3 regions of the Streptomyces sp. NPDC050534 genome follow, and region 3 is predicted to be linked to each of the others. Evidence: riboswitches for the same ligand, from Rfam matches in the RefSeq annotation. Region 3 holds a riboswitch; each other region holds the start of a gene.
What was found. Region 3 has a riboswitch for cyclic di-AMP ahead of ACIBN2_RS10540 (peptidoglycan DD-metalloendopeptidase family protein). Riboswitches for the same ligand answer to the same signal wherever they lie in the genome.
Positions count from the first base shown of each region.

Region 1: it holds a riboswitch for cyclic di-AMP, as region 3 does, so the genes downstream of both, ACIBN2_RS02200 (NlpC/P60 family protein) here and ACIBN2_RS10540 (peptidoglycan DD-metalloendopeptidase family protein) in region 3, are expected to answer to the same signal.
Region 2: it holds a riboswitch for cyclic di-AMP, as region 3 does, so the genes downstream of both, ACIBN2_RS06140 (M23 family metallopeptidase) here and ACIBN2_RS10540 (peptidoglycan DD-metalloendopeptidase family protein) in region 3, are expected to answer to the same signal.

Region 1 covers NZ_JBITHF010000001.1:489,518-495,237, forward strand. Annotated here, with positions in the region: gene ACIBN2_RS02200 (NlpC/P60 family protein) at 1-1,533, opposite strand, end outside; cyclic di-AMP (ydaO/yuaA leader) riboswitch at 1,542-1,714, opposite strand; gene ACIBN2_RS02205 (DUF5997 family protein) at 1,904-2,308, opposite strand; gene ACIBN2_RS02210 (LysR family transcriptional regulator substrate-binding protein) at 2,415-3,176, shown strand; gene ACIBN2_RS02215 (hypothetical protein) at 3,249-4,088, shown strand; gene ACIBN2_RS02220 (permease) at 4,136-5,176, shown strand; gene ACIBN2_RS02225 (TIGR03943 family putative permease subunit) at 5,173-5,720, shown strand, end outside.
Region 2 covers NZ_JBITHF010000002.1:117,931-123,650, forward strand. Annotated here, with positions in the region: gene ACIBN2_RS06125 (DNA topoisomerase (ATP-hydrolyzing) subunit A) at 1-1,208, opposite strand, end outside; gene ACIBN2_RS06130 (M16 family metallopeptidase) at 1,525-2,919, shown strand; gene ACIBN2_RS06135 (M16 family metallopeptidase) at 2,916-4,304, shown strand; cyclic di-AMP (ydaO/yuaA leader) riboswitch at 4,495-4,658, shown strand; gene ACIBN2_RS06140 (M23 family metallopeptidase) at 4,671-5,447, shown strand; gene ACIBN2_RS06145 (GntR family transcriptional regulator) at 5,637-5,720, shown strand, end outside.
Region 3 covers NZ_JBITHF010000002.1:1,058,428-1,064,147, reverse strand. Annotated here, with positions in the region: gene ACIBN2_RS10550 (TetR/AcrR family transcriptional regulator) at 1-347, shown strand, start outside; gene ACIBN2_RS10545 (SGNH/GDSL hydrolase family protein) at 402-1,187, opposite strand; gene ACIBN2_RS10540 (peptidoglycan DD-metalloendopeptidase family protein) at 1,458-2,393, opposite strand; cyclic di-AMP (ydaO/yuaA leader) riboswitch at 2,398-2,556, opposite strand; gene ACIBN2_RS10535 (alpha-galactosidase) at 2,861-4,939, opposite strand; gene ACIBN2_RS10530 (tyrosine-protein phosphatase) at 5,111-5,720, shown strand, end outside.

The DNA of each region.
Region 1 (5,720 bases), on a different contig from region 3:
CATGCCGTTGCCGGTGTACAGCCCGACGTGGCTGAAGTTGTCGTGGAAGAAGATCAGGTCTCCGGGGCGGCTCTCGGCCAGCGGGATCACCGTGCCGGTGCGCGCCTGCTCGGACGTGCTCCGCGGCAGCGCGACCCCGGCGCCCTTCCACGCGGCCTGGGTGAGGCCCGCGTTGTCGTACGACTCCGGTCCGACCGCACCCCACAGGCACGGCCTGCCGATCTGCGCGCGGGCGAAGGCGACGGCCCGGTCGGCCTTGGTACCGACGGGCGTTTCGACGGCCGGGATGCCGGTGTCCAGGACGGTGGGTTGTTGCATCCGCCATGCCTCGTCGGCCGTGGAGATGCCCGTGTCGAGCACGGTCGGCTGCCGCATCCGCCAGTCCTCCACGGCCGGTACGCCCGTGTCCAGGACGCTGGGCTGCTGCAGCCGTGTTCGCCACGCCTCATCGGCCAGAGGCACGCCGGTGTCGAGGACGGTGGGTTGCTGCATCCGCCACGTCTCGTCGGACGTAGGGATGCCGGTGTCGAGGACGCTGGGCTGCTGCATCCGCCACGTCTCACTGGCCGTGGAGATGCCTGTGTCGAGGACGCTGGGCTGCTGCATCCGCCACGTCTCACTGGCCGTGGAGATGCCCGTGTCGAGCACGGTCGGCTGCCGCATCCGCCAGTCCTCCACGGCCGGTACGCCCGTGTCCAGGACGCTCGGCTGCTGCAACCGCCACGCCTCTTCGGCCGCACGGTGGATCTGCTCGGCCGGGTCCTGCCATGTCGGCAGCGCCTGGGGCTGGGCGGCCGTCAGCGGGGCCACGGACGTCTGCCGGGCGGTGTACCGGTACAGCAGGTCGCTGGCCGCCGCGATCTTGCGCTGGTTCGCCTGCTTGGAGCGGCGCAGCACCACCTGCCTCGGCTCCGGCTGGGCCCCGGGCTGGGCCGCGGTCTCCTGGCGCTGAGCGGGCACGGCGGGCAGCACGGCCGTCGGACCGGCCGTCAGCTCCGCCACGGGGCGCCGGCGGGGCTCTGCGGCGGGCAGTTCGAGCACGGGCCGGGCGGGCGCCTCCAGCTCACGGGCGGCGCCCGCGGCACGCGACTCGGCGGGCCGCTCGGGCCGCTCGGGCCTCTCGGGCCTCTCGGGACGGGGCGACGTGGTGCGCTGGGCGGGCATCCGGTCGGTCGGCAGGGTCGCCGGAACCGTCGGGCCCAGTGACGAGCGCGCGCCCTGGAACCACTGCCGGGCGATGTTGTCCAGGTCCGGATCCGAACTCCGGCCACCGCCCGCCGCGGCGCCGCGGCCCCGGCGCACCGACTGGGCCCGGGTGATGTTGTGGAGGCCGGTGTCGCTCTCGGCCCGGTCGTACAGGCTGCTCACCCGCTGCCGGACGTCCTCGCGGCTGGGGCCCTCGTCCGCCGCCTTCGGCGCGGCGTCGGCGGTCTGTGAGAACAGCGCCACCGAGGTGAGGGCGGCGGTCGCGAGAGCGGAGTTGCGCATTCCGGGGCCGAGGCCTCCGGGGCGCGACGATCGTTCCGGCGCCATGGGTGCCGTACTCCTTCCGTACTCCGCCTACCGAGTTAGCTGTCGGGTTCGGGCGTCGATCCGGAAGGTATGCCCTACGGCCTTTGCCCTGGTGGGCGGTTGGGCCGATTCACCCCATCGTTCGGTCGGGTCCCCGGCTCCGGCTGCCGCGAAGGCGCACCGGACTCGGCGGAGGCCGCACGTCCCGGCGGGGCGCCGGAGGAACTCGTGCGGCCTACTGCCAAACTAGCCAACTTGTGCGGCTCGTGTGAAGGTTGAGGGGCGTAATGTCCGATACGCTTTTGTGACCTTCGTCGTGACGTTCCGTCAGATACGTGCTTCGTGCACACAGCGGGTGCGGAAGGCGACGTTCCGTCGCGGACGGGCGGGGTCAGGACCGGCCGGACTCGCTCCGGGACGCGCGCTCGGCGTTGCGCTTCTTGATCCGCGCGCCCTCCTTGCGGACCTCGGCCTGCGTCGCGCGCTCCTTCTGCAGCCACTCGGGCTGCTCCTGCTTCAGGGCGTCGATCTGCTCGGTGGTGAGCGCCTCGGTGACGCCGCCGCGTGCGAGGCCCGCGATGGAGACGCCCAGCTTCTCCGCGACCACCGGACGGGGGTGCGGGCCGTCGGCCCGCAGCTCGCGCAGCCACTCGGGCGGATCGGCCTGCAACCGGTCGAGCTCGGCCCGCGAGACGTCACCCTCCCGGAACTCGGCGGGGGTGGCCTCGAGGTACACACCCAGCTTCTTCGCCGCGGTCGCGGGCTTCATCGTCTGGGTGCTCTGGTGCGGCTTCATGAGGTCCAGGGTATCGAGCGGCGACGAGGGCTCCGACCACGGCCGGTGATGCGGCTCCGACCACGGCCGGTGATCAGGCACCGGCCGCGGCCGGTAGCCTTGCAGCGTGACAGGCTCGGAGGAATCCCCCACGTTCCGGCTCGCGTACGTTCCGGGGGCGACGCCCGCCAAGTGGGCGCGGATCTGGAACGAGCGACTGCCCGAGATCCCGCTGACCCTCCTGGCCGTACCGGCCGCCGAGGTCTCCGAGGTGCTGCGCGCCGGTGGCGCCGACGCCGCACTCGTACGGCTGCCGGTCGACCGTACGCACTTCAGCGCCATCCCCCTCTACACCGAGACGACGGTCGTCGTGGTCCCCAAGGATCACCTGATCACGGCCGTGGACGAGGTGACCGTGGACGACCTCGCGGAGGAGGTTCTCTTCCACCCGCTGGACGACGTCTTCGAGTGGGACCGGCCGCCGGGCGAGCCCGCCTTCGAGCGCCCCGCCACCACGGAGGACGCCGTCGAGCTCGTCGCCGCCGGGGTCGGCCTCCTGATCGTCCCGCAGTCGCTGGCGCGCCTGCACCACCGCAAGGACCTCGTGTACCGGCCGGTCGTGGACGCCCCCCAGTCCGGCGTCGCCCTGGCATGGCCGGAGGAGGCGACCACGGACATGGTCGAGGACTTCATCGGCATCGTCCGCGGCCGTACGGTCAACAGCTCCCGGGGCCGCAAGGCGGAAGCGCCGGAGCCGAAGGCGAAGACGGGCGCGAAGGCCGGTGACCGGCCCACGCGTAGTGGCGCAAAAACGACGGCACGCAACCCCAGGGGCAAATCCGACGTCTCCAAGGGCGCCAAGCGCAGGAAGCCCCGCCGCCGGGCGTAGCCCTCGGGTGGGGTGGCGTGGCCCTGTGCCGCACGGGTCACCTTCACCCTCTCAGGGGGAGTCTTGCTTCGCATGGGGGAGCGCTGCGAGGACAGCGCCGCGGACGAGCTGCGTACCGACGAGGTACGTGCCGACCAACCGCACGCCGACGAGCCGTCGGGCGCCCCGGCCGACCGCCGGGGACGCGCACGGCTGCGTACCGCACTGTGGCGGTCGGCGTCCTTCGCCGTGCGCACGCTGCGCGGCGAGTGGCACGGCATCGTGGTCGATCCGGTACGCCGGCTCATGCGGCGTGGGCTGTCCGGACTGACGCTGGCGTTCGTGGCCGCCCTCGGAGTGATCTTCTTCCACGCGCTGGCGCAGCATCCCGCCGGTGCGACGGCGGTGCGGATCCTCGGCGGCGTCAACGCCGACCTGCCGCTGTGGCTCGCCCTGCTGCGCACGCCGGTGTCCCTGTACGTCCCGGCCCTCGACCTGCCCGTCTGGGCGGGCATCACACAGCTGTTCCTCGCCTTCGCGCTGGCCGAACTCATCCTCGGCCGGACCAGGACGCTCGTCGTCTCGTATGCGACGACACTGGCCGGCACCCTGATGGTGCGCGTGATGATCGCGCTCGGGGCCGGGTGGGGCGGGCTCGGACTGCCGCCCGGGATCGGGCGGGTGCTGGACACCGGGCCGTCCGCCGCGGTCGTGGGCCTGTTCACCTACGTCGCCGTCGTCCGGCGCGCTCCCGTCCTCTTCGCCCTCACCAGCGGATCCATGGTGTGGGAATCGGTCGCCGTGCCCAACCTGGCCGGCCGTGAGCACCTGATAGCGATAGGCGTCGCCATCGTGCTGGCCCTGCGGGGTCAAACCCGTTCCCGGTCCCGTTCATCGATCGGTCTCCGGCGGCGTGTGCGCTCCGTGAAGTAGTCGGATCTGGCTTATCTTCGCCACGAAATCCGACATCCGGAGTAAATATGCAAAAGACGGATGCGCTGGTTGATGTGGTGGAGGAGACGGCGCTCGTCGCACCTCCCTGCCCGCCGGAGCGCCGCGCCACCGTACGACCCCTGCTCATCGGCATCGCCGTCGTCGGGGCCGCGGGCCTGGCCGCGGCCCTCGCGCTCACCGGCGCCGGCTGGCTGAACCGGCCCGCCGTCGCGGCCTGGCGCACGGTCTGCCTGGCCATCACCGTCCAGGCGCTGCCCTTCCTGCTCCTCGGCACGGTCCTGTCGGGGGCGATCAACGCCTTCGTGCCGGCCGACCTGTTCACCCGGATCCTGCCCCGGCGCCCCGCGCTCGCCGTACCGGTGGCCGGTGTCGCGGGAGCCGTCCTGCCGGGCTGCGAGTGCGCCTCGGTGCCGGTCGCGAACAGTCTGATCCGGCGCGGCGTCACCCCCGCCGCGGCCTTCGCCTTCCTCCTGTCCGCCCCCGCGATCAACCCGATCGTGCTGACCGCCACGGCGGTCGCCTTCCCCGGCAACCCCGCCATGGTCGCCGCCCGCCTGCTCGCGTCCCTCCTCACGGCCGCCGCGATGGGCTGGCTGTGGCTCTGGCTGGGGCGTGCGGAGTGGCTGCGGCAGACCGCCCGGCACACGGGCCACCAGCCGGGGCACAGCCGCTGGACGGAGTTCCGCCTCGGCTTCCGGCACGACTTCCTCCAGGCCGGCGGGTTCCTGGTGCTGGGCGCCATGGCGGCGGCCACGTTCAACGTCGCCGTGCCGCGCTCCGTCCTCGACACCTTCTCCGGCTCGCCCTGGCTGTCGGTGCTCTTCCTGGCCGGGCTCGCCGTCCTGCTCGCCGTCTGCTCGGAGGCCGACGCCTTCGTCGCCGCGTCGCTCACCGGCTTCTCGCCCACCGCGCGGCTGGTGTTCATGGTGGTCGGCCCCATGGTCGACCTGAAGCTGATCGCCCTTCAGGCGGGCACGTTCGGGCGGGGCTTCGCGCTCCGCTTCTCCACCGCGACCACGCTCGTGGCCGTCGTCGCGAGCGCCCTGATCGGAGGCGCACTGCTGTGAGACGCCACGTCCAGGCCGCCCTGCTGGTCCTGACCGGCCTCGGCCTGCTGCACGCCTCCCTCTTCACCGACCTCTGCCTGCGCTACGTCAAGGAGGGCCAGCGCCCCCTCCTGATCGCCTCCGGAGCGCTGCTCGTGCTGCTGGGCCTGGCGGGAGCGGTCCTGGACCGTGCGGAGGCCGTGGACGACGGCCACGCACACGGCCACGACCACTCCGCCGTCCCCCGCGTCGCCTGGCTGCTCTTCCTGCCCGTCCTCAGCCTGCTCTTCCACGCCCCGCCCGCCCTCGGCGCCTACACGGCCTCACGCACGCACGACAAGGCCGTCAAGCGGGAGCAGCACTTCGACCCGCTGCCCGCGACCAGCCCCCTGCCGATGACCCTCTCGGACTTCACGGCCCGGGTCCAGCAGGACCCGAAGCAGGCGATCAGAAGCCGCAGCATCCGGATGACCGGCTTCGTCACCCCGGCCGGCCCGGGCGGCGGCTGGTACCTGACCCGGATCATCTTCACCTGCTGCGCGGCCGACTCCCAGTCGGTCAAGGT
Region 2 (5,720 bases), 940 kb from region 3:
TCGATGTCGACGAGGGCCGTCAGCAGACCTTCCACCAGGTGCAGACGGTCGCGCCGCTTGCTGCGGCGGAACTCGCTGCGGCGGCGCACGACCTCGAAGCGGTGGTCGAGGTAGACCTCCAGGAGCTCCTTGAGGCCCAGCGTGAGCGGCTGGCCGTCCACCAGCGCGACGTTGTTGATGCCGAAGGACTCCTCCATCGGCGTCAGCTTGTACAGCTGCTCCAGGACGGCCTCCGGCACGAAGCCGTTCTTGATCTCGATGACCAGACGCAGGCCGTGCTGGCGGTCGGTGAGGTCCTTGACGTCGGCGATGCCCTGGATCTTCTTCGAACCGACCAGGTCCTTGATCTTGGCGATCACCTTCTCCGGGCCGACCGTGAAGGGCAGTTCGGTGACGACCAGGCCCTTGCGGCGGGCGGTGACGGTCTCGATCTCGACCGTGGCGCGGATCTTGAAGGTGCCGCGGCCGGTCTCGTACGCGTCCCGGACGCCGGAGAGGCCGACGATGCGGCCGCCGGTGGGCAGGTCGGGGCCCGGGACGTGCTTCATCAGCGTGTCCAGGTCCGCGTTCGGGTACCGGATCAGGTGGCGGGCGGCCGAGATGACCTCGGAGAGGTTGTGCGGCGGCATGTTCGTCGCCATGCCGACCGCGATGCCCGACGCGCCGTTCACCAGCAGGTTCGGGAAGGCCGCCGGCAGGGCGGCCGGCTCCTGCTCCTGGCCGTCGTAGTTCGGCGCGAAGTCGACGGTGTCCTCGTCGATCGACTCGGTCATCAGGCTCGTCGCGGCGGCCTGGCGGCACTCCGTGTACCGCATGGCGGCCGGCGGGTCGTCGTTGCCAAGCGATCCGAAGTTGCCGTGGCCGTCGACGAGCGGCACACGCATGGAGAAGGGCTGTGCCATGCGCACCAGGGCGTCGTAGATCGACGCGTCGCCGTGCGGGTGCAGCTTGCCCATGACCTCGCCGACCACGCGCGCGCACTTCACGTAACCGCGGTCGGGGCGCAGCCCCATCTCGTTCATCTGGTAGACGATGCGGCGGTGCACCGGCTTGAGGCCGTCGCGGGCGTCGGGCAGGGCTCGCGAGTAGATGACCGAGTACGCGTACTCGAGGAAGGAGCCCTGCATTTCGTCGACGACGTCGATGTCGAGGATCTTCTCCTCGTACGAGTCGTCGGGCGGCGGGGTCTTCGTGCTGCGGCGGGCCATCGCTGCCGGCTCCTTCTTTCTGGTCGCTCGCCTACGGGTCGCGCCCCTTCGGCTCACTCTTGCCTGAAGCGTGAACGAGATCTGACGCGGACCATTGTGGACCGCGGCACTGACAACGCGGACCGGGACCCGGAGCGGGCGGCCCGGACCGGCGCTCGGGGATCACCCTCGCCGCGGCTGCCCGCAGGTTACGCGATCCGCTGTGGGCGTACGTCGTCCGGGAACTTCGCCCGCGCTCCGCACGCTTGCATACAGTGGCAGGAACGGCAGGAAAACCGCGGTTCGAACCACCGCCTCGGCGATCGAAGGGACGTACATGACCATGGGTCACACGGCCACAGACCAGGCAGGCTCCGGGGGCCTGACAGCGACTGAGCACCGCCTGGCCAACGGCCTGCGCGTGGTGCTCTCCGAGGACCACCTGACCCCGGTCGCGGCGGTGTGCCTCTGGTACGACGTCGGCTCCCGGCACGAAGTCAAGGGACGTACCGGCCTGGCTCACCTTTTCGAGCACCTGATGTTCCAGGGCTCGGGCCAGGTGAAGGGCAACGGCCACTTCGAGCTGGTGCAGGGTGCGGGCGGTTCGCTCAACGGCACCACCAGTTTCGAGCGCACCAACTACTTCGAGACCATGCCCACCCACCAGCTGGAGCTCGCCCTCTGGCTGGAGGCCGACCGCATGGGCTCCCTGCTCGCCGCCCTGGACGACGAGTCCATGGAGAACCAGCGGGACGTCGTCAAGAACGAGCGCCGGCAGCGCTACGACAACGTGCCGTACGGCACGGCGTTCGAGAAGCTCACCGCGCTCACCTACCCCGAGGGCCACCCCTACCACCACACTCCCATCGGTTCGATGGCCGACCTGGACGCGGCGACGCTGGAGGACGCGCGCGCGTTCTTCCGCACGTACTACGCGCCGGGCAACGCGGTCCTGTCGATCGTCGGCGACATCGACCCCGAGCAGACGCTCGCCTGGGTCGAGAAGTACTTCGGCTCCATCGCCTCGCACGACGGCAAGCCCGCCCCCCAGGACGGTTCGCTGCCCGACGTCATCGGGGAGCAACTGCGCGAGGTCGTCGAGGAGGAGGTCCCGGCGCGCGCCCTGATGGCCGCCTACCGGCTCCCGCACGACGGCACGCGCGCGTGCGACGCGGCTGACCTGGCGCTCACCGTCCTCGGCGGCGGCGAGTCCTCCCGCCTCTACAACCGGCTCGTACGGCGCGACCGTACGGCCGTCGCGGCCGGGTTCGGCCTGCTGCGCCTCGCCGGAGCCCCCTCGCTGGGCTGGCTGGACGTGAAGACCTCCGGTGACGTCGAGGTGCCGGTCATCGAAACCGCCATCGACGAGGAGCTCGCCCGGTTCGCCGAGGAGGGTCCGACGGCCGAGGAAATGGAGCGCGCCCAGGCGCAGTTGGAGCGCGAGTGGCTGGACCGGCTCGGCACGGTCGCGGGCCGCGCCGACGAACTGTGCCGGTTCGCCGTCCTGTTCGGCGACCCGCAGCTCGCCCTCACCGCCGTGCAGCGCGTCCTGGAGGTGACGCCCGAGGAGGTCCAGGAGGTCGCCAAGGCCCGCCTGCGCCCCGACAACCGCGCGGTGCTCGTCTACGAGCCCGTCTCGGCAGAGTCCGCCGAGGACGCGAATCCCCCGGAAGACCCCGAGGCCGAGGCCACGGTCGAAGCCGGCGACGACAACGAGGAGGCGGCCAAGTGACCGAGCTCGCCACGATGGAGTTCCACCCGCAGCCCCAGGCGGGCGAGGCCAGGCCCTGGGCGTTCCCGGCCCCGGAGCGCGGCACGCTCGCCAACGGCATGACCGTCCTGCGCTGCCACCGCCCCGGCCAGCAGGTCGTCGCCGTGGAGGTGTCCCTGGACGCGCCCCTGGAGGCCGAGCCGGCCGCCGTCGAGGGCGTCGCCACGATCATGGCGCGGGCCTTCTCGGAGGGCACCGACAAGCACTCCGCCGAGGAGTTCGCCGCCGAGCTGGAGCGCTGCGGCGCCACCCTGGACGCGCATGCCGACCACCCGGGCGTGCGTCTGAGCCTCGAGGTCCCGGCCTCCCGCCTGGCCAAGGCGCTCGGTCTGCTGTCCGACGCCCTGAGGGCGCCCGCGTTCGCCGACAGCGAGGTGGAGCGGCTGGTCCGCAACCGCCTGGACGAGATCCCGCACGAGCTGGCCAACCCCTCCCGCCGTGCCGCCAAGGAGCTCTCCAAGGAGCTGTTCCCGGCGGCCTCGCGCATGTCGCGCCCGCGCCAGGGCACCGAGGACACGGTCGAGAAGATCGACGCCGCGGCCGTACGCGCCTTCTACGACCGCCATGTCCGGCCCGCCACAGCGACCGCCGTGGTGGTCGGTGACCTCACCGGCATCGACCTGGACGCCCTGCTCGGCGACACCCTGGGCGCCTGGACGGGCTCCTCGGGCGAGCCCCGTCCGGTGCCGCCGGTGACCGCCGACGACACCGGGCGCGTGGTCATCGTGGACCGCCCCGGGGCCGTCCAGACGCAGCTGCTCATCGGCCGCGTCGGCTCCGACCGGCACGACCGCGTCTGGCCCGCGCAGGTGCTCGGCACGTACTGCCTGGGCGGCACCCTCACCTCCCGCCTGGACCGCGTCCTGCGCGAGGAGAAGGGCTACACCTACGGCGTGCGCGCGTTCGGCCAGGTCCTCAGGTCCGCCCCGGACGGCACCGGTGCCGCGATGCTCGCCATCAGCGGCTCCGTCGACACGCCCAACACGGGCCCGGCGCTGCAGGATCTGTGGACGGTGCTGCGCACGCTGGCCGAGGGCGGCCTGACGGACGCCGAGCGCGACGTCGCCGTGCAGAACCTCGTCGGGGTGGCGCCGCTCAAGTACGAGACCGCGGCGGCCGTGGCGAGCACGCTGGCCGACCAGGTCGAGCAGCACCTGCCGGACGACTACCAGGCGACGCTGTATCAGCAGCTCGCCGCCACCGGCACCGTGGAGGCCACCGCGGCCGCCGTGAACGCCTTCCCGGTGGACCGCCTGGTGACGGTCCTCGTCGGTGACGCGGCCCAGATCAAGGAGCCCGTCGAGGCCCTGGGCATCGGTGAAGTCACCGTGGTGTCCGCCGAGTAGGGACACGCGCGCGTGGGGGCCCTGGTGACCGATGCGTCACCAGGGCCCTTGTATGTCCGAATTGAGGAAGAGTTGCCTGTCTGCCCTGTGGGATGCGCTACAAAAGCCCGGATCCGTTTGGGAATTGAAGACCGCTCTGCCTAGCGTCGTCCGGGCTGTTCGTCAGGCAGTGCGCCGCGCCCGCGGCACCGGACAGTCATCGCCGAGTCCCCGTACGGCGCGAGCCAGGGGAGCCGGGGACCCATCGCAGTCCCTGGGGTGAATCGGACGCCCGCGCGCGAGCGAGGGGGTCCGTAGGAGACCTTCCTGCTCCGAACCCGTCAGCTAACCCGGTAGGCGAGAGGGAAGGAAAGGACAAGCCAGTTCATGGCGTTCATCTGCGCCACCGGGAAGCACCGTCGTCCCAGCAGGATCAAGCGCGGCACCGTCCGGGCGGCCGGCGTCGCGGCCCTCGCCACCACCGGCATCGTCGGCGGCCTCGCCGCCCCCTCGTTCGCCGCGGAGAACTCTGCCGAGAACTCCGTCGAGCAGACCGGCCTCAACCCCGTCATCACCATCGGCAACACGATCGCCGACAAGATCGACGCCCAGGCCGAGGCCCAGAAGAACGCCGCCGAGGAGGCCGCCCGCCAGAAGGCCGCCCAGGAGGCCGCGCGTCTGAAGGCGGCCGCGAAGGCCAAGGCGGAGCGTGAGGCCAAGGAGCGCGCCGCCCGTGCCGCCGAGCGCAGGCGCCTGAACAGCTTCGTCGCCCCGATATCGAACTCGTACGTCTCGACGGGCTACAAGACCGGCGGCTCCCTGTGGTCCTCCGGCAGCCACACGGGTATCGACTTCCACGCCGCGAGCGGCACGTCCGTGCACGCCGTCGGCGCCGGCACCGTCGTCCAGACCGGCTGGGGCGGCGCCTACGGCAACCAGATCGTCATCAAGATGCACGACGGCACGTACACCCAGTACGGCCACCTGTCGTCCATCGGTGTCTCGGTGGGCCAGTCGGTCACCCCGGGGCAGCAGATAGGTCTCTCCGGTTCGACCGGCAACACCACCGGACCGCACCTGCACTTCGAGGCCCGTACGACGCCCGAGTACGGCTCGGACATCGACCCCGTCGCCTACCTGCGCTCGCACGGCGTCAGCGTCTGACGAACCACCGCGCGATCTCCTTCAGGCCCCGGCTCCCGAGCCGGGGCCTTTCGGTGTTTCACCGGCCCGGTGTCCAAAAAATATCCATGGATTCCGGCCCGCCGTCGGAAATTCCCGCCCGGTGCAATAGAGTCACCGGAACACACGCCCATCATTGGCGTTTCGCGGGGATTAAGTCGGAGGTCGGTCATGCGTATTCCGGCGCACTCGGTGTGCACGGCGATCCGGGACGACATCGTCGCGGGTGTCTACGAGCGCGGCAGCCGGCTCACC
Region 3 (5,720 bases):
GCTGGTACGCGCCGACGGGCCAGGCCAAGGGCTGGCGGCTGTGGATCGAGGGCTGGGCGGCGGCGCTGCGCGAGACCGCACTGCAGGACGTCACGCGCGATCTCGACAAGCAGTGGAAGGCCGCGCTTGCCGAGGTGATCGCCGAGGGCGTCGCCGCGGGCGAGTTCCGCTGCCCGGACCCGCACGGCGCGGCTCTGCGCCTGACGGCCCTGCTCGACGGGCTGGCCGTGCAGATGACGTCGTACGCCGGTGCGGTCTCCCGCACGCGGGCGCAGGAGTGGGTGGACGATGCCCTGGCGCGCGAACTGGGCCTGGAGCGCAAGGCGTTGACCGCGTCCGAGCGCTGAGCCCCCGCTCGGGGCGGGGGCTCACACCGTGCTTCGTGCGGGACCCGGGCGGTCTCAAGCCACCTTGGAGATCCGCATCTTGATGTCGTCCGGCGACAGCGTGCCCTTGGCGGTGACGTGGTCCCCGGAGGACTCGCCGCGCAGCCGGCGGCCGATCCAGGGCACCAGGTACTCGCGCGCCCAGTGCACGTCGTCCCGCCGGATCTCGAGGGTGCCGCGGTGCGGGAGCGGCGGCCAGGGCTGGTCCGGGTCGGCCGGGACCGGAAGACCGAGGACCTGCCCGGCGCGCAGCGCCACGCGCGTGTGCCCCTCGGCCGAGAGGTGGAGCCGGTCGCCGTCCCAGGCCCGGCGGTCCTGCACGGTCTTCAGGGACCACAGGTCGAGCACCGGACAGCCGTAGCGGTCCGCGATGGCCCGGACATGGCCGTTGTAGGTGGCGATCTTGCCGCGCAGGTGCTTGAGCACGGGGACGCCCCGGGTGTCGAACCCGGTCGTCACCATGACGGTTCCTGCGACCTCGGTGAGCCGGACGACGGCCCGCTCGAAGCGCTCGGCGACCTCGTCGGGGTCGGTGCCTGGCCGGATGATGTCGTTGCCGCCCGCGCAGAAGGAGACCAGGTCCGGCTTCAGGGCGATCGCCTGGGGCACCTGGTCCGCCACGATCTGGTCGAGCAGCTTCCCGCGCACCGCCAGGTTCGTGTAGCCGAAGTCGCCCTCGGGTCGGCGGTCCGCAAGGAGCACCGCGAAACGGTCGGCCCAGCCGACGAACGCCCCGTCGGGGCCGGGGTCGCCGACGCCCTCGGTGAAGCTGTCCCCCACCGCAACGTACGACCCGATCACTGCTCTGCTGTCACTCTTCGAATCGTCTGCCACATCGACCGATGATCCACCTTGGAATGTGACCTACGCGACCGTAAGAAAGCGTCAGAAGGGGTTGACGGGCGGTGAGATAAGACACTTCTAAAGTGTTCGCCAAGCTCGGAATAACCACCTGTCCGGCGCTGTTGCCGTCTCAACTGCCGTACTTGTGCGTGGACATACCGAAGGCCGGACCCGGGGATCGAGGGTCCGGCCTTCGGTGGCGTGTCAGGCAGGTTGGCGCGAGGGGGTTCAGCCGACGGTGACGCCCTTCGAGCGGAGGTAGGAGACCGGGTCCACGTCGGAGCCGTAGTTCGGCGTGGTGCGGATCTCGAAGTGCAGGTGCGGGCCGGTCACGTTGCCGGTGGCGCCGGAGAGGCCGAGCTGCTGGCCCGCCGTGACGGCCTGGCCGGCCGAGACGGATATCTGCGACAGGTGGCCGTACTGGGCGTAGTAGCCGTCGGCGAGCCTGACGACGACCTGGTTGCCGTACGCGCCGCCCCAGCCGGCGGAGACGACCGTGCCCGTGCCGACCGCCTTGACGGTGGTGCCGGTCGGGACGACGAAGTCGACGCCGGTGTGGTAGCCGCTGGACCACATGCTGCCGGCCACCTTGTAGCCGGTGCCGATGGAGGAGCTGTTCACCGGGAGGGTGAAGCCGCTGCCGGTGGTCTCGGAAGCCTGCGTAGCGGTGGTCTTCTTCACCGTCGACTTCTTCACCGTCGACTTCTTGACGGCCGACTTCTTGGCCGAGGCCTTCGGGGCGGCCGAGGACTTGGTGGCGTCCGGCGCGGCCTTCTTGCCGAGCGTGAGCTTCAGGCCCGGGTGGATCAGCGACGGGTCGTCGCCGACGGCCTGGCGGTTGTCCGAGTAGACCTTCTTCCAGCCACCGGCCACGTGCTGCTCATTGGCGATCTTCGAGAGATAGTCGCCGGCTCGTACCGCATAGGTCCGAACGCCGTTGTGATTCCCGGCACTCTTCTTCTCGGTGGCCTTCTTCTCGGCACCCGGAAGGGACTGGACGGCCTTTTGCGAAACCGACTGGGAAACGGAGTCCGCGGTGGCGGCGTGGGCGCCGGTGGCACCCATCAGCGGGAGCGCGAGTGCGGCGCCACCGGTACCGGCGACGGCGATGGTGCGGGTGAAGCGCAGGGACTTCGGACGGCGGTGCTTACCCTTCGCGGGCATGACGAATTCCTCTCCGGCGCCTACGAGGTGAGCTGTCGGGTGCGGGCTGGAGATGCCCGGCCGCGCGTTTGACGCGGCTTTACCCCAAGCCGTTCCGGGAACCGGAACAGGCGGTCATACCTGTGGGTCCCCCGCTCCTGCCGTTCACGGGTGAGTTGTGCGGGCACCGGGCGGCGGCAGGATTGGGCGTCCGTCCGGATCGGTGGCGAACGTAAGCGACGAGGACGCAAAGGGACAAGTGACGGTTCCCCGTGAAAGCGTTTCTGTTGATCCTTAATGGGAAACAGTGGTGACCCTGCGTGGATTAAGGGTGCGTCTTCCCGGTCGAATTCCCTTGTGAAGCATGCGAATTACGTGAACATGACGGACCACGTTCGGTCACGGATATGACGCTCCTCACGCACCTTCCCGCCAGGAGCCCTTATTCCGGAGCGAGTTACACCAATACCCCAATACGGACAACTCGCTCACATGCGGCGCAGACGGAAGACCGCCGCGTCGAGATCGCCCCGCAGTCCGGTGCGCAGTCCGTGGTGCAGGAGTACGGCGCCTCCGTGGATTTCGCCCGTTTCGAGGCATTCGTACGAGGCTGCCGGGTCGAGGCCCTTCAGGCGCAGCGCGGGCACGGGTTCGCCGTAGCTCTGCGCCTGGAGCCAGGCGAGGACGACCGCGTCACCCCCGTGCACGTACTGCACGGCGCTCAGGCCGCCCGCCGGCGGACGCAGCCGGTAGAGGTCGCCGTGCTGCACCAGAGGCCGGATCTCCTTGTAGAGGGCCACCCACTCCCCCGCCTCGGCCAGCTCCTCCTCGCTCCAGCGGGTGAGGTCGCCGCCGACCCCGAGCACGCCGGCCATGGAGCTGACGAACCGGAAGCGCAGCGAGCTGACGCGGCCGTTGAGCTGGGTGTTGGGGCTGTCGGTGACCCAGGCGGCCATCACGCGCGCGGGGTGGAGCTGGCTGAAGCCGTGCTGGACGGCGAGCCGGTCGAGCGGGTCGGTGTTGTCGGAGGTCCACACCTGGTCCGTACGGCTCATGATCCCGAGGTCGATGCGGCCGCCGCCGCCCGAGCACGACTCGAAGGCGACACCGGGGTGGGCCGCACGCAACCGGTCCAACAGCGCGTACAGGGCGTGCACATGGTCGGTCCACAGTCGCTGCGGATAGGGCTCGCCGGGCCAGCCCGCGTCGGTGAAGCAGCGATTGAAGTCCCACTTCACGTAGTCGATCGGGGCGCTGGACAGCAGCGCGTCGAGCTGCTGCCACAGGTACTCCTGGACGTCCTCACGCGCCAGGTTCAGCACGAGCTGGTTACGGAGTTCCGTCCGCTTTCGTCCCGGTTGGAACTGGACCCAGTCGGGGTGCTCGCGGTACAGGTCGCTGTCCGGGTTGACCATCTCGGGCTCGACCCAGATGCCGAACTGCATGCCGAGGGCGTGCACATACTCCGCGAGGGGCGTCAGCCCCTTCGGGAAGCGGTCCGGGTTGGGGGTCCAGTCGCCGAGTCCGGCCCGGTCGCTGGTGCGCCTGCCGAACCAGCCGTCGTCGACGACGAACAGCTCGACGCCGATCGCGGCGGCCCGCCGGGCGAGCGCCGACTGCTGCTCCTCGGAGATGTCGAACTCCGTGGCCTCCCAGGAGTTGAACAGGACCGGCCGGTCCTGGTCCGCGTCCGGGATCACGTACGCGCGCTGGTAGGCGTGCCAGGCGCGGCTCGCGCCGCCGAAGCCGCCGTCGCTCCACAGGCCCGCGAAGACGGGTGTCTCGTAGGACTCCCCCGCCTCCAGGCGCAGCAGCCCGGAGTCGTCGTATCCGGCGCCGCCGGTGATCTGCACGCGCGCGTCCGGCAGCTGCGCCACGGCGATCCGCCAGGAGCCCGACCAGCCCAGCGCGCAGCCGTAGACCTCGCCGCGGTCCTCGGTAGCGTCGGTGTCGAGGGCGACCCAGGGCAGGTGCTGGTGCCCGGTGTGGCCGCGGCGGCTGCCGATGACCTTCTCGCCGTAGGTGAGGGGCGAGGCGGCCAACCGGGACTCGGCGGCCCAGCGCCCGTGCAGCTGGGACAGCCGCCAGCCCTCACGCTCGGGCAGCGTCCACGTCGCCGCATCGGCGCGCAGCAGCTCCAGGGCGGGTCCCTCGTTGCCGAGGCTCACCCAGCGTTCTACGACGTCGTGCCGCATCCGGTAGTGCAGCGTGATCGTCAGGCCACCGTCGCGGAAGCGCAGCCGCAGCCCGCCGTCGCCGCCGTGCTCGCTCTCGTGGGCCTCGAAGTGCCACTCGGTGCCGCGCCGCTCGTCGGTGCGGACCGACAGGGCGGGGCGCACGAAGCGGGGGCCGCCCTCGACCGGGTACTCCTCGCGTCCGTCGAGCGGCGACTCGAAGGGCCAGTAGTCGGGCAGCGGACGCACGGCGAGGGCCTCGGCGTCGGCGAGCGTGATCTTCGGGCCCCAGTGCAGGTGCAGCAGTTCGTCGTCCTCGGTGAGGTGCACGGCATAACTGCTCGCCGGCCCACTGAGGAGCCACGTACGGCCGTTGTCGGCGATTTCCAGCATTCCAGCCCCCACACATCCGAACAGGTGCGCTCAATTGCCAACATCATTAGGGGTGGTGAGGCCTGGTCGCAACGCCTGTGGACAACTCATTGCCTCAGGAATCCATGTCGTATGGTCGACTGAGCGCCCGTCGACGAGTCGCGCCGTTCGGGTGGAGTGGGAGGAGCACCCGTGACGCAGCAGATGCCGTCGACCGAACCCGAACTCGCCGGTGTCCGCAATTTCCGTGACGTCGGTGGCCTCCCGACCGCGGACGGACGGCGGGTGCGGCACGGAGTGCTGTTCCGCAGCGGCCACCTCGCGCACGCGACCGACGAGGACGCCACCTTCCTGTCCTCGCTGGGCCTGCACACGATCTTCGACTTCCGCAACGCCGCGGACCAGAAGCTGGAGGGCCCGGACGTCGAGCTGCCGGGCGTGCGCAATGTGAACCTGCCGCTGACCGACCCGGCCGACGGCGCCGAGTTCTGGCAGATGGTCCGCGACGGCGAGATCGAGCAGCTGCGCGGCATCCTGGGCGACGGCCAGGCCGCAGGCCGGATGGTCTCCTCCTACCGCACGATCATCAGGGACCGCACCGCCGAGCACGCGCGCGTGCTGCGCTCACTCGCCGAGGACAGCGTGCCCGCACTGATGCACTGCGCGGCGGGCAAGGACCGTGCGGGTCTGTCCATCGCCGTGACGCTGCTCGCCCTGGGCGTCGAGCGCGAGGCGATCGTCACGGACTACCTGGAGTCCAACGCCAGGCACCGCCGCTACAAGGTGCACCGCAGCAGCTCCT